DNA from 3 places in the Burkholderia sp. YIM B11467 genome. Region 1 is predicted to be linked to each of the others. Evidence: riboswitches for the same ligand, from Rfam matches in the RefSeq annotation. Region 1 holds a riboswitch; each other region holds the start of a gene.
What was found. A riboswitch is a leader RNA that binds a small molecule or an ion and turns the genes downstream of it on or off. The one in region 1 is predicted to bind cobalamin.
Positions count from the first base shown of each region.

Region 1 (12,437 bases):
CGCGAGATAAAGCGCGCCGCCGTAGCGAATCACCTCGTACAGCCACGGCGCGCTGCGGATCAGTGCCGCGACGCCGCAGGCGGACAGCGTCACGTGCGCGGTGCGCGCGAGCGACAGGCCACCCGCCGCCGCCAATCCCGGCCGCACGCCACGGCCGATGCTGGTCTGCAGCACGAGCGCCATGTCGGGCCCCGGCACCGCATAAATGGCCGCCAGCGCGGCGAGATAAATCAACAGCAAATGCGTGGAAATCATGGTCTGCCCCCGTCCTCCAATGACGATATGTTGCCGCTGAAGGAGGAGGGATTATTGGCCATCTTTGGCTCAGGATTGGCGATCCATAGGGGAATCCGCCACAATCATGAAACCAGAACAAGGATTCCGCCAATATGATCGAACTCGACAAAACCGATCGCGCGATTCTCGCTGCGGTGCAGCGCGACGGCCGCCTGCCGATCGCGCGTCTCGCCGAATCCGTCGGCCTGTCCGAGACACCGTGCGCGCGTCGCCTGAAACGGCTCGAAAGCGACGGCTACATCGAGCGCTATCGCGCGCAGTTGTCGCGCCAGGCGCTCGGCTTCGGCGTCGTCGCGTTCGTGCTCGTGCGCTTCGCGACGCACGACCGCAAGGTCGCCGACCGGTTCGAACGGGAAGTGCTCGGCATCGAGCGGATCCTGGCGTGCCACAACGTCGCGGGCACGGCCGACTACCTGCTGCAGGTGGTCGCGCGCGACCTCGACGACTACGGCACGTTCCTGCGCGAATCGCTGCGGATGCTGCCGGGCGTGACGTCGATCGAATCGGCGCTGTCGTTGCGCGAAGTGAAACACGACGCGGGCTTGCCGGTGCCGTGATGCGCGCGGCGGAGCGCGCCGGCGCAACGCTTGTTCACATTGTCGGCAGCGCCGGCGTCACGCGACGTCCGGCGGCTGGTGCGCGCGTTCGAGATCCTCGAGAAACGCTTCCACGAGCGGGTTACCGCGTCCGTTGCGCGCGACGACCATGTGGAACGTGACGTCGTAGCGCAGCTGCTCCGGATTGAGCGGCGCGAGCAGCCCCTGCGCGACGTACGGCGCCGCGAAGTGCTGCGGCAGGTAGCCGAGGTGGTGGCCGGACAGGATCAGCAGCGCGACGGCCTCCATGTTGTCGGCGGTCGCGGTCACGCGGTCGGGTGTCGTCGACAGCTGCGCCTCCGGCAGCGGATACGAGCGCCACGCCCATTCGAAGCCCGTGACGTCGGCCGGCGTCAGCGTGCCGGCGCCGTCGAACAGCGGATGGCCGCGGCCGCAGTACGCGACCTGGCGCTCGATGAACAGCGGCGTGTAGTGCAGCGACGGCACGCGGTGCCAGAAGTAGCCGACCGCGATCTGGATCTCGTCGCTCAGCAGCTTCTCCTCGAGATCGCCCGGCGCGCGCACGGAGATCGAGAAGCGCACGGCCTCGTCGCGCGTGCGGAACGCGGCGATCGCCTCGGCGATCCGCGCGTTCTGGCTCACCGGCGTATGGCCGATCAGGCCGATGTTCAGCGTGCCGACCAGCTGGCGGTCCATGTGCCGCGCGGCCATCCCGAACTCGTCGAGCGCCGCGAGCAGCTTGCGGCTCATCGCGTGAAACCGCTCGCCCTTCGGCGTGAGCCGGAAGCCGCTGCGGCCGCGCTCGCAGAGCCGGTAGCCGAGCCGCGTCTCGAGCGACGACAGTTGCGCGCTGATCGTCGACTGCCCGACGTTCAGCACCGCCTGCGCGGCCGACACGCCGCCCGCGTCCGTGACCGCGAGAAACACGCGGATCAACCGCAGATCGAGGGTCGACAGATTCCCCAGCACGCTCATCCCCTTCCATACATCGATGAAAATCGATGTTTACGTCGATATCTTCGCATTCTTCTTTCCCGGCGGAGCGCGTAAAACTGTGCGCCAAGCCGCGTCGAATGATACGGCAACCCCACATCGGAAGAGACAGCCCCATGAACGACCACACCCATTTCCAGCCGCTCGGCGGCAATGAAATGCCGCGCTGCGGCGGCATCGCGACGATGATGCGCCTGCCGCACGTGGCGAGCGCCGAAGGCCTCGACGCGTGTTTCGTCGGCGTGCCGTTCGATCTCGGCACGTCCAACCGCACCGGCGCACGCTTCGGCCCGCGCCAGATCCGCACCGAATCCGTGCTGCTGCGCCCGTACAACATGGCCACGCGCGCCGCGCCGTTCGATTCGCTGCAGATCGCCGACATCGGCGACGTCGCGATCAATCCCTACAACCTGCACGATTCCATCGCGCGCATCGAAGCCGCCTACGACGCGATCCTCGAGCACGACTGCAAGCCGATCACGCTCGGCGGCGACCATACGATCGCGCTGCCGATCCTGCGCGCGATCCACCGCAAGCACGGCAAGGTTGCATTGATCCACGTCGATGCACACGCCGACGTGAACGATACGATGATGGGCGAAAAGATCGCGCACGGCACGCCGTTCCGCCGCGCGGTCGAGGAAGGCCTGCTGCATGGCGACAAGGTCACGCAGATCGGCCTGCGCGGCACCGGTTACGCCGCCGAGGATTTCGACTGGTGCCGCGATCAGGGCTTCCGCGTGGTGCAGGCCGAGGAATGCTGGAACAAGTCGCTCGCGCCGCTGATGGAAGAAGTGCGCGCACGCGTCGGCGATACACCCGTCTACATCAGCTTCGACATCGACGGCATCGATCCGGCCTACGCGCCGGGCACCGGCACGCCGGAAATCGCGGGCCTCACGGTGCCGCAGGCGCTCGAAATCATCCGCGGCGCGAAGGGGCTGAACATCGTCGGCTGCGATCTCGTCGAAGTCGCGCCGCCGTACGACCCGTTCGGCACCACGGCGCTGCTCGGCGCGAACCTCGCGTACGAGCTGCTGTGCGTGCTGCCGGGTGTCGCCTACCGCAGCTGATCCCCGCCAGACACGACCTATTCCAAATCAGAGGATTCCAGAGGAGCACACATAAAGATGGGGACTTCCGTCAAGCAACCGAAGCGGGCGGCGCTCGCGTCGTTCGTCGGCACCACGATCGAGTGGTACGACTTCTATAGCTACGCGACCGCCGCCGCCATCGTGTTCGGACCGCTGTTCTTTCCCGGCGAAAACCGCTTCGTCAGCCTGCTCGCGTCGTTCGGCTCGTTCGCGGTCGGCTTCTTCGCACGGCCGCTCGGCGGCGTGATGTTCGGCTACCTCGGCGACCGCTTCGGCCGCAAGCGTTCGCTGCTCGCGACGCTGATGCTGATGGCCGTGTCGACGGTCGCGATCGGCCTGCTGCCGACCCACGCGCAAGCCGGTGTGATCGCACCGATCCTGCTCGTGCTGATGCGCGTGCTGCAAGGCATCGCGGTCGGCGGCGAATGGGGCGGCGCGGTGCTGCTCGCCGGCGAGCATGCGCCCGAAGGCAAGCGCACGTTCTTCGCGTCGTTCGCGCAGCTCGGCAGTGCGAGCGGCCTGATCCTGTCGATGCTCGCGTTCGGCGCGATCAGCACGCTGTCGAAGGACGACATGATGAGCTGGGGCTGGCGCGTACCGTTCCTCGCGAGTTCCGTGCTGCTGGTGGTCGGTTTCGTGATCCGCGCGAGCGTGTCCGAGTCGCCCGAGTTCGAGGAAGTCAGGAAGAGCGGCAACACCGCGCAGAACCCGCTGCGCGAAGCGCTCAAGTACTGGCCGCTGCTGCTGCTCGCGATCGGCGCGAACGTGTACGGCATCGCCGGCGTGTATTTCAGCAACATCTTCATGATCAGCTATGCGACGCAGTTCCTGTCGCTCGACCGGTCGATGGTGCTGCATTGCATGACGATCGTCGCGGTGCTGCAGTTCGTCGTGCAGCTCGCCGCCGCGTTCCTCGCGCAGCGCTTCGGCACCACGCGCGTGCTGCTGATCACCGGCGCATGGGCGGCGATCGTTCCGTTCGCGATGCTGCCGCTCGTGCACATGGGCACGCCGCTGTCGATCACGGTCGGCGTCGGCCTCGCGACGCTCGCGGAATCGGGCTACTACTCGGTGGTCGCGGGTTTCGTCAGCGGCATCTTCGTCGCGCGGATCCGCTATACGGCGATCTCGATCGCGTACCAGGTGTGCGGCGCGCTCGCCGGCGGCCTCACGCCGCTCGTCGCGACCATCATCGCGCAGAACACCGCGCCGCAATGGTGGCCGCTCGCGATCCAGTACACGAGTGCCGCAATCCTCTCGTCGCTGTGCGTGTGGCTGATCTCGCGCCGCGTCAGCATCGACGATGCGGGCGCGCCCGGCAAGACGCGCGAGTCGCTGCCGCGCGGCGTGCGCACCGCGTAACGTCCCGCAACGGGCAGGCGATTCGCCTGCCCGTTTTTTTTGCGTTGTCCGGCGGTGTACCGCACCGCCCGCGCATCCCCCGATATTGATTGCTTGCCACGACGGTGTCGCGGCAGGCAGGCGCACGCGGTCGCATCGACGAACCGCGCGCGACCCTGGAGACAAGCCGTCATGAACCGCCCCGACACCCTCGACCTTGGCCGCGCCGAATCGGCCGGCCTCGCGATCGAGCACCACTCGATCGACTACATCCCGGAACACGAACGCCACGCAAAGCTGGCGAGCCAGGGGCCGTTCTGGTTTCTCGGCAACTTCCATTTCTTCACGATCTCGATCGGTTTCGTCGGGCCCGGCATGGGCCTGTCCGCCGGCTGGACGACGCTCGCGGGCGCGCTCGGGATCATGTTCGGCACGATCTTCATGGCGTTTCACGGCTCGCAGGGGCCGGAGATGGGCCTGCCGCAGATGATCCAGTCGCGCGCGCAATTCGGCTATCGCGGCGTGATCGTCGCGCTGCTCGCGACGCTGTTCGTCTTCGTCGGCTTCAATGTCGTCAACGTGTCGCTGATGGTCGACGGCGTGCACAACGTATTCGGGATCGACGGCGGCTTCGTCGCCGTCGCGGCCGTGGCAATCGGCGCGTTGCTCGCGATCTACGGCCACGACCTGATGCATCGGACTTTCACGTGGGCGCTAATCGCGACATTGCCGCTCTATGCGCTCGTCACGCTCGCGCTCGCGTTCGGTCATGCGGCGCCGGCACACGCCGCCATTGCGCCGGCGGCCGCGCCGGGCTTCAACTGGATCGCGTTCGCGACGCAGTTCGCGATCGCCGCGAGCTACAACATCTCGTATGCGCCGTATGTGTCCGACTATTCGCGCTATCTGCCGAAAAATACGAGTCGCGCGAAGCTGATCGCGGTGATCTTCGCCGGCGCGTCGCTGTCGGGCACCTGGATGATCGGCCTCGGCGCATGGCTCGCGCAGAAGCTGCACGCGGCCGATGCGCTGGTCGCGATGAACGATGTCGGCACGTCGCTCGTGCCGGGCCTCGGCAAGCTGATCGCGATCGTGTCGCTGGTCGGCTTCCTGCCGATCATCGCGCTCAACGCGTACAGCGCGATGCTGACCGTCCTGACCGCCGTCGATTCGATCGTGCCGATCCGGCCGACCCGCCGCGCGCGCGTCGCATCGATCGTCGCGATCAGCACCTTCGTGCTCGCCTGCGTGTTCGCGATCCGCGGCAACGGCATCGCGCTGCTGCAGACGTTCCTGACGCTGATGCTCTACTTCCTGGTGCCGTGGACCGCGGTGAATCTCGTCGACTATTTCTTCGTGCGGCGCGGCCACTATGCGATCGCGCATTTCTTCACGCCGAACGGTCTCTACGGGGCGTGGCAACCACGCGGCATCGTCGCGTACCTGGCCGGCTTCGCGGCGATGGTGCCGTTCTTCTACATCTTCGATGCCGAAGCGAACCGCGAGGTATTCGTCGGTCCGTTCGCACGGATGCTCGGCGGCGTCGACATCGCGTGGCTCGTCGGGCTGATCGTCGCGGGCGCCGTGTATGCACTCCTGTCGCGCTCGCTCGACCTCGAACACGAACGGCGCGTGATCGCGAAGACGCCTGCGCCCGACGCTCCCGCCAGCACGGATATTCGCGAACGCGCATAACGGAAAACGGCCCGTCACGGCGGGCCGGTACTTCAATAGTCGCAGCGCAAGCTACGGCGCGTCAGTGTGCCTGGTTGCGCAGCGTCTTCGCGGCGGCGACCATGTTCGTCAGCGCCGGAATCACTTCGGCCCACTGGCGCGTCTTCAAGCCGCAGTCCGGGTTCACCCACAGACGCTCCGCCGGAATCCGTTCAGCCGCCTTCTGCATCAGGCCGACGATGTGATCCTGCGTCGGGATGTTCGGCGAGTGGATGTCGTACACGCCCGGCCCGATTTCGTTCGGATACTTGAAGTCGTCGAACGCGTCGAGCAGCTCCATGTCCGAGCGCGACGTCTCGATCGTGATCACGTCCGCATCCATGTCGGCGATCGACGCGATGATGTCGTTGAACTCCGAATAACACATGTGCGTGTGGATCTGCGTATCGTCCTGCACGCCGTTCGCGGTGATGCGGAACGATTCGACCGCCCACTTCAGGTACTCGCTCCATTGCGCGCGGCGCAGCGGCAGCCCTTCGCGCAGTGCCGCCTCGTCGATCTGGATCACGCGCACGCCGGCCTTCTCGAGATCGAGCACTTCGTCGCGGATCGCGAGCGCGAGCTGGTAGCACGACACCGAACGCGGCTGGTCGTCGCGCACGAACGACCAGTTCAGGATCGTCACGGGGCCGGTCAGCATGCCCTTCATCGGCTTGTTCGTCAGCGACTGCGCATACGTGATCCATTCGACCGTCATCGCCTTTGGGCGGCTGATGTCGCCGAACAGGATCGGCGGCTTCACGCAGCGCGAACCGTACGACTGCACCCAGCCGAACTGGCTGAATGCGTAGCCGTCGAGCTGCTCACCGAAGTATTCGACCATGTCGTTACGCTCGGCTTCGCCGTGCACGAGCACGTCGAGTTCGAGCGATTCCTGCTCGCGCACGCTGCGTTCGATCTCCGCGCGCATCGCCGTGCGGTAACCCGCTTCGTCCAGCGCGCCGGCCTTGAACTGGCTGCGCGCCTGGCGGATTTCGACGGTCTGCGGGAACGAGCCGATCGTCGTCGTCGGGAAGGCCGGCAGGCTCAGTCGGGCCGACTGCTTCGGCGCGCGCTGCGCATAGGGGCTCACGCGGTTGCCGAGCTGCGCGTCGATACGCGCGATCGAGGCCTTCACCACCGGGTTGTTCACGCGCGGCGAGCGGCGGCGCGAGTCGATCGCGGCGGCATTCGCGGCAAGCGCATCGGCCACCTGGTCGCGGCCTTCGTTCAGCGCGGTGGCGAGCACCTTCAGTTCGTCGAGCTTCTGCAGCGCGAACGCGAGCCACGAACGGATCTCCGCGTCGAGCTTCTCCTCGCTCGCGAGATCGACCGGCACGTGCAGCAGCGAGCACGACGGCGCGAGCCACAGGCGATCGCCGAGCTGCTTCGCGAGCGGTTCGAGCCAGTCGAGCGTCGCGTTCAGGTCCGTCTTCCAGATGTTGCGGGCGTTGATCGCGCCCACCGACAGCACGCGCCCGGCCGGCAGTTCGCGCACCAGTGCGTCGACTTCGTCGCGTGCATTGATCGCGTCGATATGCAGGCCGTCGACCGGCAGCGAGGCCGCGAGCGTCAGGTTGTCCTGAAGCTGCCCGAAGTAGGTGGCGAGCAGCAGCTTGATGCGGCGCGTTTCCAGCGTCGCATAGGCGGTGCGGAATGCGTGCCGCCATTCGGCGTCGAGCTCGGTGACGAGAATCGGTTCGTCGATCTGCACCCATTCGACGCCCTGCGCGGTCAGCGTGTCGAGCAGCGCGCCGTACACGGGCAGCAGCTTCGGCAGCAGTGCGAGGCGATCGGAATCGTCCTTCGCCTTGCCGAGCCACAGGTACGTGACGGGACCGAGGATCACCGGCTTCACGGCCACACCCTGCGCCTGCGCTTCCGCCAGTTGCTGGAGCAGGCGCGACGGGTCGAGCGAGAAGTTCGTGTCCGCGTGGAATTCCGGCACGATGTAGTGATAGTTCGTGTCGAACCACTTCGTCATTTCACCGGCCGAGACGCCGCCGCAGCACGCGGCATGCTCTTCCGCCGACTGCGCCGACCGGCCGCGCGCGACGCGGAAATAGTTGTCGAGCACGTCGCCGTGGAAGCCCTGCACGCGCTTCGGCAGGTTGCCGAGCGTGAAGCTCATGTCGAGCACCTGGTCGTAGAACGCGAAGTCGCCGAGCGGCGCCAGATCCAGATCGCGCTGGTCGTTCCAGTGGCGCTGGCGCAGCTGCGCGCCGAGCGCCTTCAGCTCGTCGCGCGACGATTCGCCTTTCCAGTAGCGTTCGAGACCGAACTTGAGTTCGCGCTTCGCGCCGATTCGCGGGAAACCAAGGTTGTGTGTGGTGACCATGACGCTGCCGTCCAGATGTAGTGAATGTCCGGCAGCCATGATAGGGATTTCAATACATGAAATAAAATGGCATTATTTCATTCATCCATTAAAATTGTTCATGTATCTGTTGGGTGAGCGATAACCATGCTGGAACGATTCCATCTCGTCGTCATTCGTGAAGTCGAGCGCCAGGGCTCGCTGACCGCGGCCGCCAACGCGCTGCATCTCACGCAATCGGCGCTCAGCCATACCGTCCGGAAAATCGAGCAGCAGCTCGGCACGCCGATCTGGGATCGGGAAGGCCGCGGCCTGCGGCTCACGCAGGGCGGGCAATATCTGCTGAAGCTGGCGAACCGGCTGCTGCCGCAGTTCGAGCTCGCCGAAGAGCGGATGAAGCAGTACGCGAAGGGCGAGCGCGGCACGCTGCGCATCGGGATGGAATGCCACCCGTGTTACCAGTGGCTGCTGAAGGTCGTGTCACCGTATCTGTCGCGCTGGCCCGACGTCGACGTGGACGTGAAGCAGCGCTTCCAGTTCGGCGGCATCGGCGCGCTGTTCGGTTACGACATCGACGTGCTCGTCACGCCCGATCCGCTGAACAAGCCGGGTCTGCACTTCGTTCCGGTATTCGATTACGAGCAGGTGCTGGTGGTCGCTGACTCACACCGGTTCGCGAACGCCGACTACGTGACGCCCGAGCAACTGACCGACGAGATCCTGATCACCTACCCGGTCGAAACCGACCGGCTCGACATCTACAACCAGTTCCTGACGCCGGCCGGCATCGTGCCGAGGCGGCACAAGTCGATCGAAACGACCGACATCATGCTGCAGATGGTGGCGAGCGGGCGCGGCGTGGCCGCGCTGCCGAGATGGCTCGCGGACGAATACGCGGACCGGATGCCGGTCGTGCCGGTCAAGCTCGGCAAGAAGGGCATCGCGAAGCAGATCTTTCTCGGCATCCGCGAGGCGGACGCGGCGATCGACTATCTGGCCGCGTTCGTCGCGCTCGCGCGCGAATCGACGTGGAGCGCGCCGCGCATGCTGCGCTAGGCGCGCCCGGTTGCAGGACGCGTCAGGCGGCGCGCATGCCGATGCGTTCGCCGCGCTCGACCCACGCGCCGAATAGCAGGCCGATCGTCGTCCACATGATCACCTGCATGCCGATCGCCGCGACGCGGAACTTCCACAGCACGGCGGCCGGGAAAGCGGCCGGCACCTCGTTGATCGACGGCAGCCCGAACTGCACCGCCGCGATGATCGCGACGAACACGAGCCCGGCGACGATCGACGCGTTCCATTGGCCGAGCTTCGCCAGCAGATGGCGGCGCACGCTGACCGAGAACACCATCGTCGCGATCGAGATCGCGATCATCAGGAAGAACAGGCCCGTGCGATAGCCGATCGTGTCGGGATCGCCGACCGACGGCGGATTGGCCGGGTACTTGAGGTTCGGCACGATCACGAGCGCGATGAACGCCGCCAGTGCGAGCCACGCGGCCAGCGGCCGTGCCGGGAGGCGGCCGCCGCGCCCGTACGCGAACGCAAAGACCAGCGAGAACAGCCCGCCGAATGCCGCGCCATAGGTCACGACACCGGTCAGCAAGCCAAGGCCGGCCTGCGTGTGACGACTGACCAGCTCGGGCTCCGGCGCGTCGCCTTTGGCGGCGTCGAGTTTTTCTTCAAAGGAAATCGCCTGATCGACTTGCGGTTCGCCGACGATTTTCGCGAAACCGAACGTGAGGAGGCCCGCGGCGATGCCTGCGAGCATCCCGCGCATGAGCAGCTTTCCGACCATCGTGTTCTCCGCGTCAGTGGCAGGGAAAGCCGAGCAGATGGCGGCCGTCGTGGACGAATTCGTGCACATACATGCCCGGCACGAGCGACGTCGCGCCTTGTTCCGCGCCGACGAAATACAGTGCGAGCAGCAGGATCAGGCCGACGAACACGGCCCACGGCAACAGTTCACGGACGGGGATGGGTGCCGGCACGACGACCGGCTTCAGCACTGCTTCGCTCATGGATGCACCTCAGGGGAATCGCGCCCCGACAAATGTTGGATGGGTACGAAGGCAGGTCTGGCTTCCGGGATCGAGATTCCCCGGTTACAGTGGCGCGACCGCGCCGGAATTGCACCGGCTTCCGCGTTTCGTATCGGGCGGATTGTACGCGCGAAAGTCCGCGTGTTGAAGTAACGGCGTGCGAGCGACCGCACGTTCCGCCCGGCCCCTCCGACAACCGACATGACCCTGCATGCCTCGCTGCGCCTGATCGCACACGCATCGACCCGTGCGATGCGCACCGGCACGTTTCCCGACGACGATCCGCTCGACGCGCGCGGGCTCGCCGACGCCGCCGCGCTGCGCGACCGGTGGGCGGGCCTCGCCGGCGCGATCGTGCTGTGCAGCCCCGCCCGCTGCGCGCGACAGACTGCCGATGCGCTCGGGCTACGTGCCGACATCGATCACGCGCTGCGCGACATCGACTACGGCAACTGGCGCGGCCAGCGGCTGCACGATCTCGGCCGCGACTGTCCTGACGAATTGGGTGCATGGATCGGCGATCCGTCCGCATCGCCACACGGCGGCGAATCGTTCGACGCAGCGATGCGGCGTGTCGGCACATGGTTGAACGCGCTGCAGCACGAGCGCGACATCGTCGCGATCACGCATGCGGCGATCATTCGCGCGGCCGTCGCGCAGGCTCTGCGGATGGATTCCAAGGCCGCGACTCGCGTCGACGTCGCGCCGCTGTCATGCACGACATTCGCCGCATCGCCGCATGGATGGATGTTGATCGCGGATGTCGATCGGCGCGACACTGATGCGTAAGCCCATGTCGTGCCGAGTTGCGTGCGCCATGTGGCCGAAGATGCGTGCCGGCGCTCTGCTTACATCGCTGTAAGACATACCGTTCGCCATCCCGACTGTCATCAAACTGACTGCTGGCCGAAGCTAGGATCAGACGCGATTCCCCTACGAGATGCCGTCATGAATCAACCTGCTTCGTCCGCCTCGAACAATTCGGGCTCCGTCGAACGCACCCGGCAAGTCGGTTATGCCGTCTTCCTGCTGGTGCTCGCGATCGGCGCCGTCTATATCGCCATGCACCTGATCGACGATCTGTCGTCGGTCCGCGAAGCATCGCTGTTTCCGTACCTGATGCTCGGCGCCGCGCTGCTGATCGCGCTCGGCTTCGAATTCGTCAACGGTTTCCACGACACCGCGAACGCGGTCGCCACCGTGATCTACACGCACTCGCTGACGCCGAACGTCGCGGTGATCTGGTCCGGCATGTGGAACTTCCTCGGCGTGATGGTCTCGAGCGGCGCGGTCGCGTTCGGCATCCTGCAGTTGCTGCCGGTCGAGCTGATCCTGCAGGTCGGCAGCGGTTCGGGCTTCGCGATGGTGTTCGCGCTGCTGATCGCCGCGATCGTGTGGAACCTCGCGACCTGGTATTTCGGGTTGCCGTCGTCGAGCTCGCATACGCTGATCGGGTCGATCATCGGCGTCGGGCTGATGAACCAGCTGATGCACGGGCCGTCCGGCACGAGCGGCGTCGACTGGGGCCAGGCGCTCGGCGTCGGCAAGTCGCTGCTGTTCTCGCCGATCGTCGGCTTCCTGTGCGCGTCGCTGCTGCTGCTCGTGCTGAAGGCCGTCGTGCGGATTCCGGAGCTGTACAAGGAGCCGCCGAAGGATCAGCCGCCGCCGTTCTGGATTCGCTGCCTGCTGATCCTGACCTGCACGGGCGTGTCGTTCGCACACGGTTCGAACGACGGGCAGAAAGGGATGGGCCTCATCATGCTGATCCTGATCGGCACGGTGCCGACCGCGTATGCGCTGAACAAGGCCGTTACGCCGGCCGAATCGCAGACCTTCGTTGCGGTCGCGAACCAGGCAGCCGCGACGTTCGGGAAATACACGAACGGCGTCGCGCCGTCCGCGAACCCGCGCGCCGACGTCGAACACTACGTGCAGCGCCGTGAACTAACGCCGGCCGTGCTGCCGGCCGTGCAGCAGTTGTCCACGTCGCTCGCGACCGCGGTCGGCGCGTCGGGCTCGATGGCAGCCGTGCCGCAACGCGACGTCGACAACGTGCGAAACACGATGTATCTGGTGTCCG
Region 1 is NZ_JBQVSQ010000017.1:3,902-16,338, reverse strand. It holds gene ACTRWB_RS35425 (LysE family translocator) at 1-255, opposite strand, end outside; gene ACTRWB_RS35420 (Lrp/AsnC family transcriptional regulator) at 390-854, shown strand; gene ACTRWB_RS35415 (LysR family transcriptional regulator) at 912-1,823, opposite strand; gene speB (agmatinase) at 1,964-2,920, shown strand; gene ACTRWB_RS35405 (MFS transporter) at 2,978-4,303, shown strand; gene ACTRWB_RS35400 (purine-cytosine permease family protein) at 4,475-5,977, shown strand; gene metE (5-methyltetrahydropteroyltriglutamate--homocysteine S-methyltransferase) at 6,039-8,333, opposite strand; gene ACTRWB_RS35390 (LysR family transcriptional regulator) at 8,460-9,368, shown strand; gene ACTRWB_RS35385 (CbtA family protein) at 9,391-10,113, opposite strand; gene ACTRWB_RS35380 (CbtB domain-containing protein) at 10,127-10,336, opposite strand; cobalamin riboswitch at 10,370-10,507, opposite strand; gene ACTRWB_RS35375 (histidine phosphatase family protein) at 10,559-11,146, shown strand; gene ACTRWB_RS35370 (inorganic phosphate transporter) at 11,306-12,437, shown strand, end outside.

Region 2 (12,437 bases), on a different contig from region 1:
GATCGAGATCGGCCAGCACGACGCGCATGCCGAGTGCGGCCGCGTGGCGCGCGAGCCCGCTGCCGATGCCGCTGGCCGCGCCGGTGATCACGGCGGTGCCGCCGTCGAAACGAATCGATTTCGTCATATCAGAATCCTGTCGGGTCGATGTGGGGATGCGCGTACGCGGGAATCACGGGCGGCAGCAGCGGCGTGCGGCCGTCGAGCGAACGCACCGCGAGCTGCTGCGCGAGCGGGAAATGCAGGCTGTGCGTGACGAGGCCCGTGCGTTCGCGCGCCGGCAGGCTGCACAGTGCGAGCGCGGTTTCGGCGAGATACGCGACGTCCTCGGTCGGATAACCTTCGGGGATGTAGCGCGCGGCGCCCGGCGTGCGGATCGCCGTGCTCGGCGCGACGAGATTCACCGCGATGCCGTCCACTTCGAGTTCGGCCGCGAGCCCCTGCGTGAAGCGCGACAGCGCAGCCTTCACCGCCGCATAGACGGTCGCGCCGCCCGCCCGCGAGAAATCGTCGAACGGCCGCAGCGGCGGCAGCGCCGTCACCGAGCCGACGTTCACGATCCAGCCGCCGCCGCGTGCGCGCATCAGCGGGATCGCGGCCTGCGCCAGTGCGAACGGAATGCGCAGATAGTGTTCGATCGTCGTGTCGAACATCGACATCGGCATCGCGTCGACGCATGCGTAGTCGGCCACGCCCGCGTTGTTGACGAGGATGTCGAGGCCGCCGGCCGCATCGGCCGCGCGCCCGACGAGTGCATCGCGCTCGGCCGCGTTCGACAGGTCCGCCGCAAGCGCGATCGCACGGCCGCCGGCCTGTTCGATCAGCGCGACCGTTTCGGCGAGCGTGCCGGCGGTCGTCGCCGATTGCGTGAGGCTGCGCGCGGTGACGACGACGGTCGCGCCTTCGGACGCGAGGCGCTGCGCGATCGCGCGGCCGATGCCGCGGCTCGCGCCCGTCACGAGCGCGCACTTGCCGGCCAGGATCGGGGCTCGGGTGTCGGTCATGTTGTCTCCTGTGATTTGAGTGCGGGCCATTCAGCCGGCGATATCCGCAACGTGCAGCACGAGCTTGGTTTTCGCCTCGCCCGTTTGAACGAGATCGAGCGCCCGTGCCGCCTGTTCGAGCGGGAAACTGTCGAAGCGCGGCACGCGCAACGCGCGCCGGCCGAGGCGTTCGGCAATCGATGCGAGCGTGTTCCCGCTCGGCATCCGGCTGTAGGTCATCGCGGTGCGCAGCCCGCGCCGTGCGGCTTCGGCACCCGTCTCGGCCAGCCGCTCGGCGTCGCCGGCCGCGAGCGTCATGATGTTCACGAGCGTGCCGCCCGGCGCGAGCAGGTCGAGCGCGTCGGGCAGCGTGTCGCCGCCGACCGCGTCGAGCACGAGATCGACGCCGCCGGGCGCCCATGCGCGCACCGCTACCGCGATGTCCTGCGCGCGGTAGTCGATGCTCGCCGCCGCGCCCAGCGATTCGACCGTGTCGCGGTTGCGCGCGGCACACGTCGCCGCGACGTGCGCACCGGCCTGCACAGCCAGCTGGATCGCGAACGTGCCGACCGCGCCCGCGCCGCCGTGCACCAGCACGGTCTGCCCCGCGCGCAGCCCGCCGTCGTCGAACAGGCCGGCCCATGCGGCCAGCGCGGGCGTCGGCGTGGCAGCCGCTTCCGCGAAGCTCACCGTGTCGGGCAAGCGCACGACCGAGTCGTGGCGCACCGCGACGTACTCCGCATACGCGCCCCAGCGCCCCGCGCCGACGTCGGTCTGCGCGAACACGCGCATGCCGGGCGCGAAGCCGTCGACGCCGTCGCCGACCGCTTCGACCACGCCCGCCGCATCGAAGCCGATCACGAACGGAAACGAGTACTGCATGAACGCACCGAGATAACCTTCGCGGCATTTCCAGTCGGCGGGATTGACGCCTGCATACGCGACGCGGATCAGCACGTCGCCGGGGCCCGGCTTCGGTGCGGGAACGTCGGCCAGCCGGAAAGCGTCGGAATGACCGACTTGGTCGATCAGAAGGGCTCGCATTTTCGTGTCTCCAGGATTTTGGTTTGGCTCGTTGCGCAGTGCGCCGCGCGTTACACCGCCGTGTCGAGCAGCAGGCTCGACGCGAGCGGACAGAACGCATGCGAGATCGCGTCGACCGTCCAGTCGGGGCTTTCGGCGTCGAACCGGCGGTCGACCCAGCCCCAGTGATACGGATGCATCAGGTATTCGCCGAGCAGATCGCCGACCTGCGCGAATTCCTGTTGCCATACGTGCGTCCATGCGCCCGGCGTCACGATCCGGCTCAGGCGCCAGTTGCGGATGCCGCGCATGAACGCGGGCATCTGCAGCAATTCGTGCTCCAGCGACGCGACCTGCGCTTCGCTCACCTGCGGCCGCACGCGCAGCATCAGCGTGCGCCAGATGCCATCGCGCAACGCCGGTTCGCGCAGGCCGCCGCCGATCGCACGGCAGGCCGCGCCGTCGATGCGCGCGATGCCCGGCAGTCGAGCCAGCGCGGCGAAATCCGCCGCGGAATCGGCCGTTCGTTCGTCGCGCAGCACGTCGAGCGTGTAGTCGCCCGCGCCCCAGCTGCCTTCCAGATTGCGTGCGAGCGCCACGCGGGTTGCGCCGGGCAACGCCTGCGCGGCCTCGTGCAATGCATGCTCGATTGCGCCGGCGTCGCGATCCGCCGAAACGAACACCTGTGCCGTGTCATGCCGCATGGTCGACCTCCGTCAGCGCGGGCAGCGGCGCATCGGCGTCCGTCATCACGTGGCGGCGGCGTGCGTCGCACAACCCGTCGACCGCCACCCAGAACGCAACCACGTCGCCATCGGTCAGCGCGCGTATCCGGTAATAGGCCGGCGCATCGTCGACCTGCCACGTCAGCCACAGCGTGCTCGCCTGACCCGGCACCGCGACGGGCGGCGACACCCAGCGGCCGGCCGCCGTCAGCCCGCGCGCCGCGTGGCCCGGCAGGTAGCGGTCGCGCAGCAGTGCAAGCACGTCGGGAATGCGCTCGGGCGCGAGCGTGATTTCATCTACGATCTGGATCATTCGCGTGTCGTCCGTGGTCGTTCATGGCGGGATGCGTGGCCGGCCTACGCCGTTCCGGCGAGGCCGAAGGCGGCCGGCGTGACTAGTATTCTTGCGTGGCGACGGTTCACGGACCCCTACCGGCCCGCTCACCGGCCCCTGTCGCAACGATCAGAACGGGAGACACATGAAACAGCGCGCCATGCCGGCCAGCGGCCGGGTCCTGCCGGGCCTCGACGCGCGCCTGCTGAGCGAACTCACGCGCAGCGGCGCGCCGCCGGCCGACCGCGATGCGCAGCCGCGGCAAGATGCGACGGCGACGCGCGGCTTCGTCGCGCTCTACCGCGACGCGATCGAGCGGCTCGAGGCACAGGTCGCGCGCGGCAACGGCCATCCGCCGATGCGCAAGCAGGAAGTCGACCTGATGTGCCGCTGCCTGCTGAGCTGCGCGACGCTCGCCGACGCGATCCGCTGCGCGCGCGACTTCTGCGAGATGCTGACGCCGCGCGCCGGTACGCTGTCGCTCTCGGTACGCGACGCTCGCGCGACGTTCCGGATGGACTCGCTGCGCCGCACGCGCAGCCCGGCCGCATGCCTCGTCGACCTGACGGGGCTGTTCTGCTATCTGCAGCTGTTCGGCTGGCTGATCGGGCAGCCGCTGCGGCCGGACGAAGTCTGGCTCGGCCATCCGCGCCGCGACGACGCGATGCCGCTGCTCGGCTTGTTCAACGCGCCGGTCGACGTCGGCCGGAAAACCTACGGCTTCTCGTTCGATGCGGCGCGGCTCGATCACCGCGTGATCCGGCAGCCGGGCGAGCTCGACGCGTTTCTCGTCGATTTCCCGTTTCGTCTGATCGATGCGGCACCGGCCGTCGTGTCCTGGGCGCAGCAGGTGCGCGGCTTTCTCGATGCGGCGCTCGCGCGCGAACAGGCGCTGCCGGCGCTCGCGGAACTGGCCGCGTGGCTCGGCGTCAGCGAGGCGACACTGCGGCGCCGGCTCGCAACCGAAGGCAGCGGATATCACGTGCTGCGCGAGCAATGCCTGGCCGACGCTGCACGGCGATGCCTGCACGAGACCGACTGGCCGGTGACCCGCGTGGCCGCGTTTCTCGGCTTCGGCGGCGAAGAGGCGTTCAGGCGCGCGTTCGTGCGCTGGACCGGCGTCGCGCCGAGCCGGTTCAGGCGCGAGCATGCAACCTCGAGCCCACCCGTTTCGTCAGACATGAAACGCGGCGTCGGCGCATAAAAGAAAGGATTTCGAAAGTTTTTACCGGGCAATGACGTTTTTTCGCATCCTCGCGCGACCGAAGAATTGACGCGCCGGAGTGCGCGCCATTACGCTTGCGCGCTGATGGTTCCCGGAGACGGGATCAAAAGGGAACGCAGGAGAGGCGGCGCCTCGAATCTGCGGCTGCCCCCGCAACTGTGAGCGGCGAATTCGTGCCACTGCGTGCCACTGGGAAACCGGGAAGGCCGGCACGGATGACGACCCGCGAGCCAGGAGACCTGCCATCGACCCGAGGTCCAAGCAGCCGCACCGGGCGGGGTGTCCCGGAGCGCCAAGCACCGCCATTGGCGGTCGCCCGTTGCATGGACGGCCCGACCTCAGGATCCTTCAGATGTCCTTCGTTCCCGAATCCGCTTCCCCGCCGGAAGCGTCGCACCGGCACGCCGCCGGCAGGCGCGGCCTGCCCGCGCGCATACGGCTTGCGCCATCGATCGCGTCGTCCGGCATGTGCCGCGCCTGCACCCGCGACGGCCCGCCGCGCGGCCCGGCCACGCCATGACCCAGGAACAAACCGGCCGGCCCTGCCCGCCCCCCGCACACGATCGCCGTACGCGCAACACGCTCACTCTCGCTGCCTCATGAACATTCGTTACCTCCTTGCCACGTCCGCCGCCACCGCGCTGCTCTCCCCGATCGCCCATGCCGCCGGCGACGCAGCGCTCCCGCAGCCGTCCCAGCCCGCGGAAGGCGCCGACCTGCCGACGATCAGCGTGACCGACACGCGGTACCTGCCCGAATCGTTCGACCGGCGTTATGCGTCGACGCAGGTGCTCACGCGCGAGGATCTCGACCGGCTGTCGCCGAGCGACCCGAGCATCACGCAGGCACTCGCGACGCTGCCGGGCGTCACCGTTTCGCAGAGCGGCGGCCCCGGCTCATCCTCGTCGGTCAGCATTCGCGGCTCGTCGGCCAGCCAGGTCGCCGTGTTCATCGACGGCATCCGGATCGGCTCGCCGACTACCGGCATCGCACCGTGGGCCGACCTGCCGACCGAAGCGTTCGAACGCGTCGAAGTGATTTCGGGCCCGGCCGCCGCGTCGTTCGGCGCCAATGCGATGGGCGGCGTCGTACAGCTCTTCACGCGCCGTGCGTCCAACCAGCCGAACCAGACCACCGTCTCGTTCGGCGGCGGCTCGAACAAGACGTTCGACACGCAGTTCCGCACGTCGGGCACCGTGCCGTCGACGGGGCCGCTTGCCGCGCTCGGCGGTCTTACCTATTCGCTCGGGCTGCACGACTACAACACGGCCGGCATCGATGCGACGCGGCCCTTCTTCTCCGGTCACGAGGCCGGCCGCAATCCGTATCACGCGCAGGATCTCGATGCGCGCCTCGGTTACGCGCGCGACAACTGGTCGATCTCGACGTTCGCGCTGTATCACCGCTCCGATCTGTCCTTCGACAACCTCGGTTATGCGAACCGCGAGCTCGATCACCAGCTGACGACCGGTGTCGCGTTCCATCTCGACATCACGCCCGACACGCAGTTCGACCAGTCCTTTGGTTATGCGAACGATCGCCAGTTCATCTACGCGGACAACCCGGCCCTCGCGACCGACCAGATCAATTCGCAACGCTTCAGCATCTCGACGTCGCTGACGCATCAGGAGCACGGGTTCCGCCTGTTCGGCCTGCCGCTGTCGGGCGAATCGAAGCTGGCCTACGACTTCACGCGCGAACAGGCGTTCCTGCCGATCGACATTCCCGGCGGCGTGCCGACGCGCAACGACTCCGCGTTCTCGCTGCATCAGTCGGCCACGCTCGGCAGCGTGACGATGTTCCTCGCGGGTCGCCACGAAATCATCGCCGGGCAATCCGTGAACACGGGCAACGCCGCGTTGTCGTGGGCGATCACGCCGGTCTATACGGCGCGCGTGTCGTACGGCAATGCGTACCGCCTGCCGAGCTTCAACGACCTGTACTACCCCGGCTACGGCAATCCGAACCTCAGCCCGGAACGCAGCACGTCGGTCGAGGCCGCGATCGACGCGAACACGTCGTACGGCACGTTCACCGCCGCGATCTACGACACGCGGGTCAACAACCTGGTCGCCTACAACCCGGCGACGTTCTCGCCGATCAACATCGGCCGCTCGCATATTCGCGGCATCGACCTGTCGTACAAGGGGACGATCGGCCGCTCGACGCCGGTGAGCGTCGCGGTCGGCATCCTGAATCCGCAGGACGAGACCAACCAGACCTGGCTCAACCGCCGGCCGCGCCAGACGGTCAGCCTCAACGTCGACCACACGTGGGACGAACTGCACCTGCATGCGCTGAGCACCGGCGCGTCGCTGCTCTACGGCGGTTCGACGTTCGACGACCCGGCCAACACGCAGTATCTGCCGTCGTACCTGACGGTGAGCCTGCGCGCGTCGTACCGGATCAATTCGCACCTGACGGTGTCGGCATCGCTGTCGAACCTGTTCGACCGGCAGTACATGACCGCGTACGGCTACAACACGCTCGGACGCACCGCGTTCGGCAAGGTCAGCTACACGTTCTGACCGCCCCGTGCATCGGCGCCTGCGTCGCGGGCGCCGATGCGTATCGGCGCAACCGGCGCGCGCGGGAAATTGACATCGCCGCAAAAACTAATAGAATTAGTTTTTTGACTAACCCGCATAGCATCCGTCATGGCGCGTGCCGGCATTACCGTAGACAGGCTCGTCGAAGCCGGTGCGCAGCTCGCCGATGAAACCGGCTTCGAGCAGCTCACCGGCGCGGCGCTCGCGCGGCACTTCGACGTCAAGCTGGCCAGCCTGTACTCGCATATCCCGAGTTTCGACGATCTCAAGAGCCGGATCGCGTTGTTCGCGCTGAAGGAGCTCGCCGAGCGCGCGACCGACGCATTGGCCGGCCGCACCGGCAAGGACGCGCTGGCCGCGCTCGCGAACGTCTATCGCGACTATGCGCGCGCGCACCCCGGCCGCTTTGCGGCCGCGCGCCATCCGGTGAGCGCCGAGCGCGCCGCCGAAAGCGCGGGCGGCCGGCTCGTCAGGATGACCTCCGCGGTGCTGCGCAGCTACGACATTCCGGACGCCGAACAGGCTCATGCGATCCGCCTGCTGGGCGGCTTCTTCATGGGCTATGTGACGCTCGAAAGCGCGGGCGGTTTCTCGCACAGCGCGCCGGATTCCGACGCGTCGTGGTCGCGCAGTCTCGATGCGCTGGACGTGATGCTGCGTCACTGGCCTTCGGCCGCATGACGCATCGAACGGAAATCACGCGATGAAAGACAAACCTGACGGCGTCGTCCTGCCGAGCCGTGTCGTTCCCTTCCCGACCTCGATCAGCGACGAAGCGCGCACCGCGTTGCAACGGCTGGTCGGCGACGACGGCGTGCCGCTGAACGCGCGGCACGTGATGCCGGCGCCGGACGATGTCGACGCCTGGCTGCGCGTAAAAGCGGCCACCGATGCGCACTACGCGGCCGCCGTCGAGCAGCTCGGCGGCTATCTGCGTTCGAGCGTGGCAACGATCCGGGCCGGCGACGCGGACGTGCATGTCGCGACGCCCGACGCACCGGCTTCCGGCGAATGCGCGTACATCGACCTGCATGGCGGCGCGCTGATCTTCGGCGGCGGCGCTGCATGCCGGGCCGGCGCGCGGATGCAGGCCGACCGGCTCGGCATCCGCTGCTACGGCGTCGACTACCGCCTGCCGCCCGAGCATCCGTACCCGGCCGCGCTCGACGATTGCATCGCGGCGTATGCGTATGTGCTGGAGCGCTACGCACCGGAAAACATCGTCATCGGCGGCCGCTCGGCGGGCGGCAACCTCGCCGCCGCGATGGTGCTGCGCGCCCGCGACGAAGGCTTGCCGCTGCCGGCCGCGCTGGTGCTGCTGTCGCCGGAAGCCGACCTGACGGAATCCGGCGACAGCTTCGAAACCAACCGGCTCGTCGATGTCGTGTTGCCGGCGTCGCTGATGTCGAACAACCTGCTCTACGCGAATGGCGCCGATCTCGCGCATCCGTATCTGTCGCCGCTGTTCGGCGATTTCGCCGCCGGTTTTCCGCCGACGTTCATCCAGAGCGGCACGCGCGACCTGTTCCTGTCGAACGCCGTGCGCCTGCACCGCGCGTTACGGCGCGCGCTGGTGCCGACCGAGCTTCACGTGTTCGAAGGGATGCCGCATGGCGGGTTCATGGGCGCGCCGGAAGACATGGAACTGAGCCAGGAGATCGCGCGTTTCGTGCGTGCGCATCTGCAGGCGTTGAATGCCGCCGAAGGCGTTCGTTCGAACGGCGCCCCGCCGCAGGGCTAGACCAGGCCGCGCACGCCCGCGACCAGCTGGATCGCGCCGAATGCCGCGATGACGACGGCCGACACGCGCGATAGCCCGTGCATGAACGCGAACGACATCTTCGTGCGCAGCGCGGCGGTCGCGCTGCTCAGGCACAGCCACCAGGTCGCGGAACCGATAAACACGCCGGCGACCATCAGCGCCACGGCCGGCCACATCGCGCCTTCCCGCGCGCCCGACAGCGGGCCCAGCGCCGCGAAAATGCCGACGAACGACAGGATCGTCATCGGGTTCGACAGCGTGAGGCCGAACGTCGTCAGGAAGTCGCGCAGGACGGTCGTGCGCGGCAGGTCGCGTTGCATCGCCGACGCGGCCGGCGCCTGGCGCGCGATGGTCCACGCCAGCCACACGAGAAACGCGCCGCCGCCGATTTTCAGGCCGACGGTCAGCATCGGGAAGGCCGTGACGATGCCCGCGATGCCCAGCGCGCCGAGCAGCCCGTAAATCGCATCGGCGCACGCGGCACCGACGCCCGTCGCGAATCCCGCCTGAAAACCGCGGCTCAGGCTGCGCTGAATGCACAGCATGCCGATCGGGCCGACCGGCACCGCAATCGACAGCCCCATCACGACGGACTTGATGAACAGCATCGCCTGCTCCTTGCGACTTTCAACGGGTGGAACAGGCATCGTAGGGAAAGTCCGGTCATCGCTGAATGCGGTTTTTAAGGAAAAATGGCTGCTCCTCCTTAAAAAATCCCGCCGCGATGGATGAACTGGACTGGAAGGTACTGGCGCTGATGCAGGACAACGGCCGCATCAGCTATACGGAGCTGGCGCGCCAGGTTCACCTGTCGGTGCCGGCGGTGACGGAGCGCGTGAAGCGCCTTGAAGCGGCGGGCGTCGTCGACGGCTACACGGCCCGGATCAATCCGGCCGCGGCCGGCTATCCGGTGAGCGCGCTGATCGGCATCACGGTGCCGCAACCGGCGAAAGCGAAATTCCTCAAGTTGCTGGAGACGATTCCCGAAGTCGTCGAATGCCATCACGTGACGGGCGCGGACTCGTATGTCATGCGGTTCGTCGCCGTCAGCATGGCCCATCTCGAACAGCTGATCGAACGCATCAACCTGTACGGCGAAACGCGCACATCGATCGTGATGTCGACGCCGCTGCCGGCGCGCGGGCTGGCGCGGCCGCCGTCGAAGCTCGATGGTGGCCGCAAGTAGCCGGCCGAGGCCTCGCCGACCGGCAGGTCCTGGCCCGAACCTCAGGCGACCGGTGCCGGCCGGTCACCTGAGCGAGGGTTTCAAGAAGGCCTCATGGGGCAGTTAACTTTCGACGCGAGCTGCTGACCTCATGCATCTGAACGACCCGGGCAAGCCGAGGTCGTGGGAGATGGCAAGGTTGACGCCCCCTGTTCACGGCCATAAGCTGGCCCTCGTTCCAATCGTGAAGAAGGCGCAACCCTTGAGAAAGCTCAATCAGGCAGTGTTTGCCGCGCTCGTCATCGGGTTTGCAACGAGTTTCGCGCACGCGCAGCAGCCGGCTGCGAGCAGCTCGGACGTCGCGCCGGCCACACCGGTCATGTACGTGCGGCCTTTCCAGGTCGTTCAGGAAAGCGACGGCTCGGGACGCTTGCTGTCCCGCACGCGGGCGACCATTCACGCGAGGTCGGCTAGCCAGAATGCAGGTGCGTTGGCGCAGGCCATCGTCCAGCAGCTCGGCAACGCGGGCGTCACCGCGCGTTATCTCGCGCCCGGCGAACCGTCGCCGCGGGTCGCGTCGGGCTGGCTGATCGGCGGCGTTTTCTATTCACGCGCCCCGAGCGGCCGCATTCAGTCGCTGCTGCAAGGCGGCTCGGGCGACGACAGCCCGAACACGGAAGTCTCGGTGACGATCGCCGACGCGGCCGGGGACGCCAACGTGCCGTTTGCGGTCATCGGCGTGGCGGATGCGATCAAGGCGCAAGGCACGGTGGCGAGCTGGAATCCGTACGTCGTTGCGGCGAAGTTCGTCGTCAAGAAAGCCGAGGGGACGACCGCGGTTGATTCGTTGGCGAAGGATATCGCCAATCAGATCATCGGGCACCTGGATGCGTTGCAGCAGCATGCCGCGGCACCGCCGCATTGAGGTGAAGCCAGGAGACGGCTTGCGCAAAAAGTTGAGTGTCGCCATGCAACTTTTTTGAAGCCGTCTCCCAGGTCATTGGGCACCGCTGCCCGTGCGACGTTCGGCGCCGACCGGCTATTTGCCGGCCACGCCGCCGAGCAGGCCGCCCACCAGCGACGTCACCGGCGCGAGCGGATTGCCGAGCGCGCCCAACGGATTGCCGCCGCCGGTGCCGGTCGCAGAGCCACCGTGCACGGCCGCCGGCATACCGCCGACCACGCTCGTCACCAGGCCGGCGATCGGCACCGCGCCGTTCGCACCGCTCGGATTCACGAGCCCGCCCACGTTGGTCACCGTATTGCCGACCGCACGGACGAGTTCACCGACACCGCTCACGACCGGCTGCGGCGACGCCGATGTCACCTTCCATCCGGCCGACGTGATTGCCCCGCCGATTTGCCCGAGCAGGCCGGCGACCGGCTGGCCGAGGCCGGTTGCGGTGCCGACCTGTTGCGTGAGCTGGCCGGCCGTCGTCACGAGCGGCGTGATCGCCGTGCTAAGCGCCTGCGTCGCCTGCTGGACCGGGCCTGACGACAGCGCCGAGCCGAGCATCGTGCCGCCCGACTTCAGACCGCCGGCCACCGTGTCGAGCAGGCCGCCGACCGGCGTCGTGAGCGGTGCCAGCGGCGACAGCGGGCCGGAGCCGAGCGCCTTCACCGTATCGGCGAGACCGCTGACCGGATTGCTGGTCGAGCCGACGATCGTGCCGAGGCCGGCGACCGTCGAGCCGACCGGGTTCGTCGTGAAACCCATCTGACCGATGCCGTTGCTCACCGCGTTCGACGTATCGCGGATGAGCGTGCCGGCGCCGGTGACCGTGTTGGCGAGCCCGGTGGTCACGCCCTTGGTTCCGCCCGGAGGGCTTGCGCCGGCGATCGTGACGCCCACATCGGTGACGACCGAACCGACCGAGCTGATGATGCCGTTCGTGCCCGGCGTTCCGCTTGTGCCACTGCTGCTCGTGCCACTGCTGCTCGTGCCGCTGCTGCTTGTGCCGCTGCTGCTCGTGCCGCTGCTGCTCGTGCCGCTGCTGCTCGTGCCGCTGCTGCTCGTGCCGCTGCTGCTTGTGCCACTGCTGCTCGTGCCGCTGCTGCTCGTGCCGCTACTGCTTGTGCCGCTGCTGCTTGTGCCGCTGCTGCTCGTGCCGCTGCTGCTTGTGCCGCTGCTGCTCGTGCCGCTGCTGCTTGTGCCGCTGCTGCTCGTGCCGCTGCTGCTTGTGCCGCTGCTGCCGCTCGTGCCACTGCTCCCGCTCGTGCCACTTGTACCGCTTGACGTACCGGTCGTACTCGTTCCGATGGTGTTACCGCCCGGTGTCGGCGAGGTAACGTCGTTGCCGCCGCACGCAGCCAGCGCGCACGCCGCGGCGATGGCGGCGAGCGCAACGTTCGCCTTGATGAAATGATTTTGCATGGAAGCCCCCGTAAGCTATTCAGCGCGATCATTTCAGCAAGCAGCTACCGTGCCATCTCTATCGGCGTCATTAACAATCCTGCAACCGTCCAGCAGCGATCGTCCTGGCGGCCCTTTCCGGCACGACGCATCGCAAGCGAGTCCAGCCCTTCGGTTCAATCGACGCTGGCGTGCCGGCAATCTCGACGTAACATCGGCCCTGCGTTACGTAGCACGAATGGAAAAAACCTGCCGTGACCGCGCATGCGCGGCATCTTCGTCACGGTCGCTTCACAAGCTTGACGATCGTAAGCGTGC
Region 2 is NZ_JBQVSQ010000002.1:389,399-401,835, reverse strand. It holds gene ACTRWB_RS09020 (SDR family NAD(P)-dependent oxidoreductase) at 1-127, opposite strand, end outside; gene ACTRWB_RS09015 (SDR family NAD(P)-dependent oxidoreductase) at 129-1,004, opposite strand; gene ACTRWB_RS09010 (NADP-dependent oxidoreductase) at 1,035-2,027, opposite strand; gene ACTRWB_RS09005 (Dabb family protein) at 2,078-2,710, opposite strand; gene ACTRWB_RS09000 (hypothetical protein) at 2,700-3,044, opposite strand; gene ACTRWB_RS08995 (AraC family transcriptional regulator ligand-binding domain-containing protein) at 3,211-4,269, shown strand; cobalamin riboswitch at 4,359-4,551, shown strand; gene ACTRWB_RS08990 (TonB-dependent receptor domain-containing protein) at 4,890-6,818, shown strand; gene ACTRWB_RS08985 (TetR/AcrR family transcriptional regulator) at 6,948-7,520, shown strand; gene ACTRWB_RS08980 (alpha/beta hydrolase) at 7,543-8,580, shown strand; gene ACTRWB_RS08975 (LysE family translocator) at 8,577-9,209, opposite strand; gene ACTRWB_RS08970 (Lrp/AsnC family transcriptional regulator) at 9,326-9,787, shown strand; gene ACTRWB_RS08965 (hypothetical protein) at 9,918-10,691, shown strand; gene ACTRWB_RS08960 (collagen-like triple helix repeat-containing protein) at 10,806-12,140, opposite strand; partial or broken gene ACTRWB_RS08955 (copper-binding protein) at 12,400-12,437, opposite strand, start outside.
Region 2: another riboswitch for cobalamin. It lies ahead of ACTRWB_RS08990 (TonB-dependent receptor domain-containing protein); the one in region 1 lies ahead of ACTRWB_RS35380 (CbtB domain-containing protein).

Region 3 (4,424 bases), on a different contig from region 1:
CGATCAATCTAGAACGCTTCCCCGCTGAACAAAGCCACGACCACACCCGGATTCGACGGCCAGTACATGTGCATGTACGTCGCGACCACCGCGCCGCTGCGATAGACGGCTTCGCCGCTGCCCGGCGCGCCGTCGGGGCGCACGGCGTTCGCGACCGGCTCCAGCGACGTCGCGAGCCGCGAATAGTGGAACGTATGGCCGCGCATCGGCCCGTCGCGCGTATCGAGCCGCTGCATGCCGAGCGCCGCGAACCGACGCTGCATCGTCGCGTGGCCCGGCAGCAGACCGAGCATCGGCGTCGTTGCGCCGTCCACATCGGTCAGCGATTCACACAGATACACCATCCCCCCGCATTCCGCGACGATCGGCCGGCCCGCGGCCGCATGCGCACGGATCGTCCGCGCGGTTTCGTCATTCGCCGCGAGCGTCGCCGCATGCAGTTCCGGATAACCGCCCGGCAGGAACAGCGCGTCGCAATCGTCCGGCACGCGCTCGTCCGCGAGCGGCGAGAAGAATCGCAACTGCGCGCCGAGCGCGTCGAGCAACGCTAGATTCGCCGGATAGATGAACGAGAACGCCGCATCGCGCGCGACCGCGATCCGCTTGCCGGCAAGCGTACGCGGCAGCGGTGCCGCGACGCCCGGTTCCGCGAACGCAACGGCCGGCGGCAATTTGGCAAGCGCCGTTTGGGCGAGCACGTCGGCCGCACGCTCGAGCCGCGCATCGAGATCGCCGATGTCGGCCGGTTGGTGCAGGCCGAGATGCCGCTCAGGCAGCGCGATGCCCGCATCGGCCGGCACGTGCCCGAGCCAGCGCAGGTCGTCGGGCAGCGCCTGTTGCAGCAGTTCCGCATGCCGCGCCGAGCCGACTCGGTTTGCCAGCACGCCGTGAAACGGCAACCCCGGCCGGAACCGCGCAAGCCCGAACGCGATCGCCGCGAACGTCTGCGCCATCGATTTCGCGGAGATCACCGCGACGACCGGCACGCCGAACGCGGCCGCGAGATCGGCGCTGCTCGGCGTGCCGTCGAACAGCCCCATCACGCCCTCGATCAGGATCAGGTCCGCATCGCGCGCGGCATCGGCCAGCAGCGTGCGGCAGCCGGCCTCGCCGACCATCCCGAGGTCGAGCGCATGCACGGGCGCGCCGCTCGCGCGTTCGAGGAGCATCGGATCGAGAAAATCCGGCCCGGTCTTGAACACGCGCACGCGGCGGCCGAGCCGGCGGTGCAGCCGCGCGAGACCGGCCGTCACCGACGTCTTGCCCTGGCCGGACGCGGGCGCGCTGACGAACAGCGCGGGGCAGGCCGGCACGCTCAGAACTCCACGCCGCGCTGCGCCTTCACGCCTTGCTCCTTGTACGGATGCTTGACGAGCCGCATTTCGGTGACGAGATCGGCCGCGTCGATCAGCGCATCGGGCGCGTGGCGCCCGGTGACGACGACGTGCACCGAGTCCGGGCGCGCGACGAGCGTCGCGAGCACTTCGTCGAGCGGCAGGTATTCGTACTTCAGTACGGTGTTCAGCTCGTCGAGGATCACCATCCGGTAGTCGCCGCTTTCGATCATCCGGCGCGCCTCGTCCCAGCCCTTGCGCGCGGTCGCGATGTCGGCGTCGCGGTTCTGCGTGTTCCACGTATAGCCGTCGCCCATCGTCACGAAGTCGCATTCCGCGACGGCGCCGAGGAAGTCACGCTCGGACGTATGCAGCGCACCCTTGATGAACTGCACGACACCGAGCCGCATGCCGTGGCCGAGCACGCGCACGGCCATGCCGAACGCGGCCGTGCTCTTGCCCTTGCCGTTGCCGGTGTGGACCATCAGCAGGCCCTTTTCGTGGGTGGCGGCGGCCTGTTTCTTCTCGTGGCCGGCGCGGCGGCGTTCGGCCATCCGCTGATGGGATTCGGTATCGGTCTTCATCGGGAATCGTCCTGTCGAAAGCGAAACAAAGGGTTCAGAGCGGGCCGGCGAGCGCGACCGTCACGCCGTCCCGGATGGATTTGGGGCCCAGCAGCCGGCCGTGCGGTGCCGCGAGCTGCGCGCACGGCTCGGCCACGCCCGCGACGCCGAAGCGCGCGAGCGCGGCATCCGACGGGCCGCTCGCAGCCAGTTCGGGACGGCTCGCGAGCCGCGCCGCGTCGAACGCGACGAGTGGCCAGCCGCGGCGTGCGCACAGCGTGCGCAGCGCACGGGCGTGCGCCTTGTCGGCGAGCGTCGCGACGACGGCCGGTTCGGCGTCCGGGTAAAGCGCCAGCGCCGCGCGGATCGCGGCGTCGAGTTGCACGGCCGTCGTGCCCGCGCGGAAACCGACGCCGAGCGCGACGCGCATCATGCACCGCCGCCGAGCGCCGCACGCACCGCCGGATCGTCGGCGAGCGCCGCGACGCGGCCGATCACGACAATCGCTGGCGAACCGATGCCGGTCGCGCCGACCTGTTCGACGAGCGTGCCAAGCGTCGCGAGCACGTGCCGTTGCCCGGGACGCGTCGCGTTCTCGATCGCCGCGCACGGCGTATCGCCGGGCAGGCCGCCGTCGCGCAGCGCCGTGGCAATCGTATCGAGCCGGCGGATGCCCATGTAGATCACGATCGTCATGCGCGTCGCCGCGAGCGCGCGCCAGTCGGGTTCGTCGGCGCCCGCGCCGTGGCCCGTGACGAAGATCACGCCTTGCGCGTCGCCGCGCTGCGTGACCGGAATGCCCAGTGCGGCCGGTGCGGCGATGCCCGCGGTGATGCCGTTCACGACCTCGACCGGAAAACCCGCGGCACCGAGCGCGGCCAGTTCCTCGCCGCCGCGGCCGAACACGAACGGATCGCCGCCCTTGAGCCGCGCGACGCTGCGGCCCGCGCGCAGGTGCGCGAGCATCGCCGCGACGATCGCCTCCTGCGGCGTGGACGCATGGCCACCGCGCTTGCCGACGTGCTCGATGTGCGCGTCGGCGCGCGCATGGCGCAGCACGTCGGGGTTCACGAGATCGTCGACGAGCAGCACGTCCGCCGCGCCGATCGCACGCACGGCCTTGAGCGTGAGCAGGTCGGCGTCGCCGGGGCCGGCGCCGATGAGCCACGCGCGGCTCATCGCGCGCGGCACGGCGCGCACCGTGTCGAAACAGTGGAAAGGGGAAGGCGGGCGGCACATCGGCGGCCGGCAAACAGGCAAGACATGACGGATCGGGCGAAGCCCGCGCGAACGCGGGTGGAATGCGCACCCCATCCGTCCCCCGCGGATCGGGCGTTCGGCGAGCGTCGGGCTCGCCCCTTGCGTCGGCCGGTATCCGGGCTGGCCGCTTGCCAGGCCGCGGCCTTCCCGCCCGGTGAAGGGCAGTGGCATCGTGGGCGGCATGGGCGCGTGCGCGGGGAAGCGCGTCGCGCGGGCGGCGTACCGTTGCGGGGACAGCACAGGCCGGGCGGTCGTCCGCCTCCTGTTTCCCGTTTAACTGCATGCGCGGAATGCGCGTGCGAGCACCGAACGCGGCGCTACGATAGCACAGCGCGCTGGCGCAAACGCATGCGGGGTGGGCGCTCGCCCGTCGTCAGTCTCTGCGACGCTCGGCGAACATGTCGCCGAGCAAATGAAGGCCATGCCCCGATCCCGCAAAGCGCGGCGGCGCACAGCCGCCAGGCGTTTCAAGTAAGGCTTCAGCAACCGCCCGCGCCGCAGGATCCACCGCCGCCTGAACCTCCGGACGAGCCGGAACTGCCGCCGATGCCGCCGCGATTCGGGCCACAGACCGCAGCGCCGGCCAGTGCGCCGACGGCCGATGCGGCTCCGTTTCCGAACCCGAGTGCGCCAACACCGGCGCCAAACAGGCCGCCTATTGCAAGCCCGCAACCGGCAGTACCGCCCGCTGCGGTAGCGCCCCCCATTCCATTTAGCGCACCGCTGGCCGCTCCCGAAATCGCTCCGGCGAACCCACCGGCCATGATGCTGCCTCGATTGGCCTGTGCGCCAATGCGCACGGCGTGGACGGCTCCGTCTCCGCCACTTACCCGATTCATTTCACTCGCAGTGAGTTTTCGCATGTTGAATCTCCTTGGATTGACGATTGTCGATACCGATGGCGAAACAGGTGCGATATACGCGATCGGCTTTTTGTCGCAGCGGGCTACTTCACAAGCACCGCTTCGATTCCCGCAGCGTTTGCAGAATGCAGTACGACCACATCAGTACTTTCGCGACCGTTGCAAGGGGGGAATCCATCCCCTTCAGGGCAAACGGAAACAAGAGCGCCATCGACAGCCATACGACGATGGCCACATACAATCGGGCAATATTCATGGTCTGAACGAATGTGTCGCAGTGGTTTATCTCGATCATCGAAAACTGTCTGGATCGGACAATCGAATATCGGCTGCGCAACGTCAATCATCCGAATCTCCAAAGAGAATGAACGTTTCTGCGCGCAACCCCACGCTGTACCTGCCGC
Region 3 is NZ_JBQVSQ010000005.1:230,840-235,263, reverse strand. It holds gene ACTRWB_RS19290 (cobyrinate a,c-diamide synthase) at 9-1,313, opposite strand; gene cobO (cob(I)yrinic acid a,c-diamide adenosyltransferase) at 1,316-1,918, opposite strand; gene ACTRWB_RS19280 (cobalamin biosynthesis protein) at 1,953-2,330, opposite strand; gene cobA (uroporphyrinogen-III C-methyltransferase) at 2,327-3,136, opposite strand; cobalamin riboswitch at 3,247-3,482, opposite strand.
Region 3: another riboswitch for cobalamin. It lies ahead of cobA (uroporphyrinogen-III C-methyltransferase); the one in region 1 lies ahead of ACTRWB_RS35380 (CbtB domain-containing protein).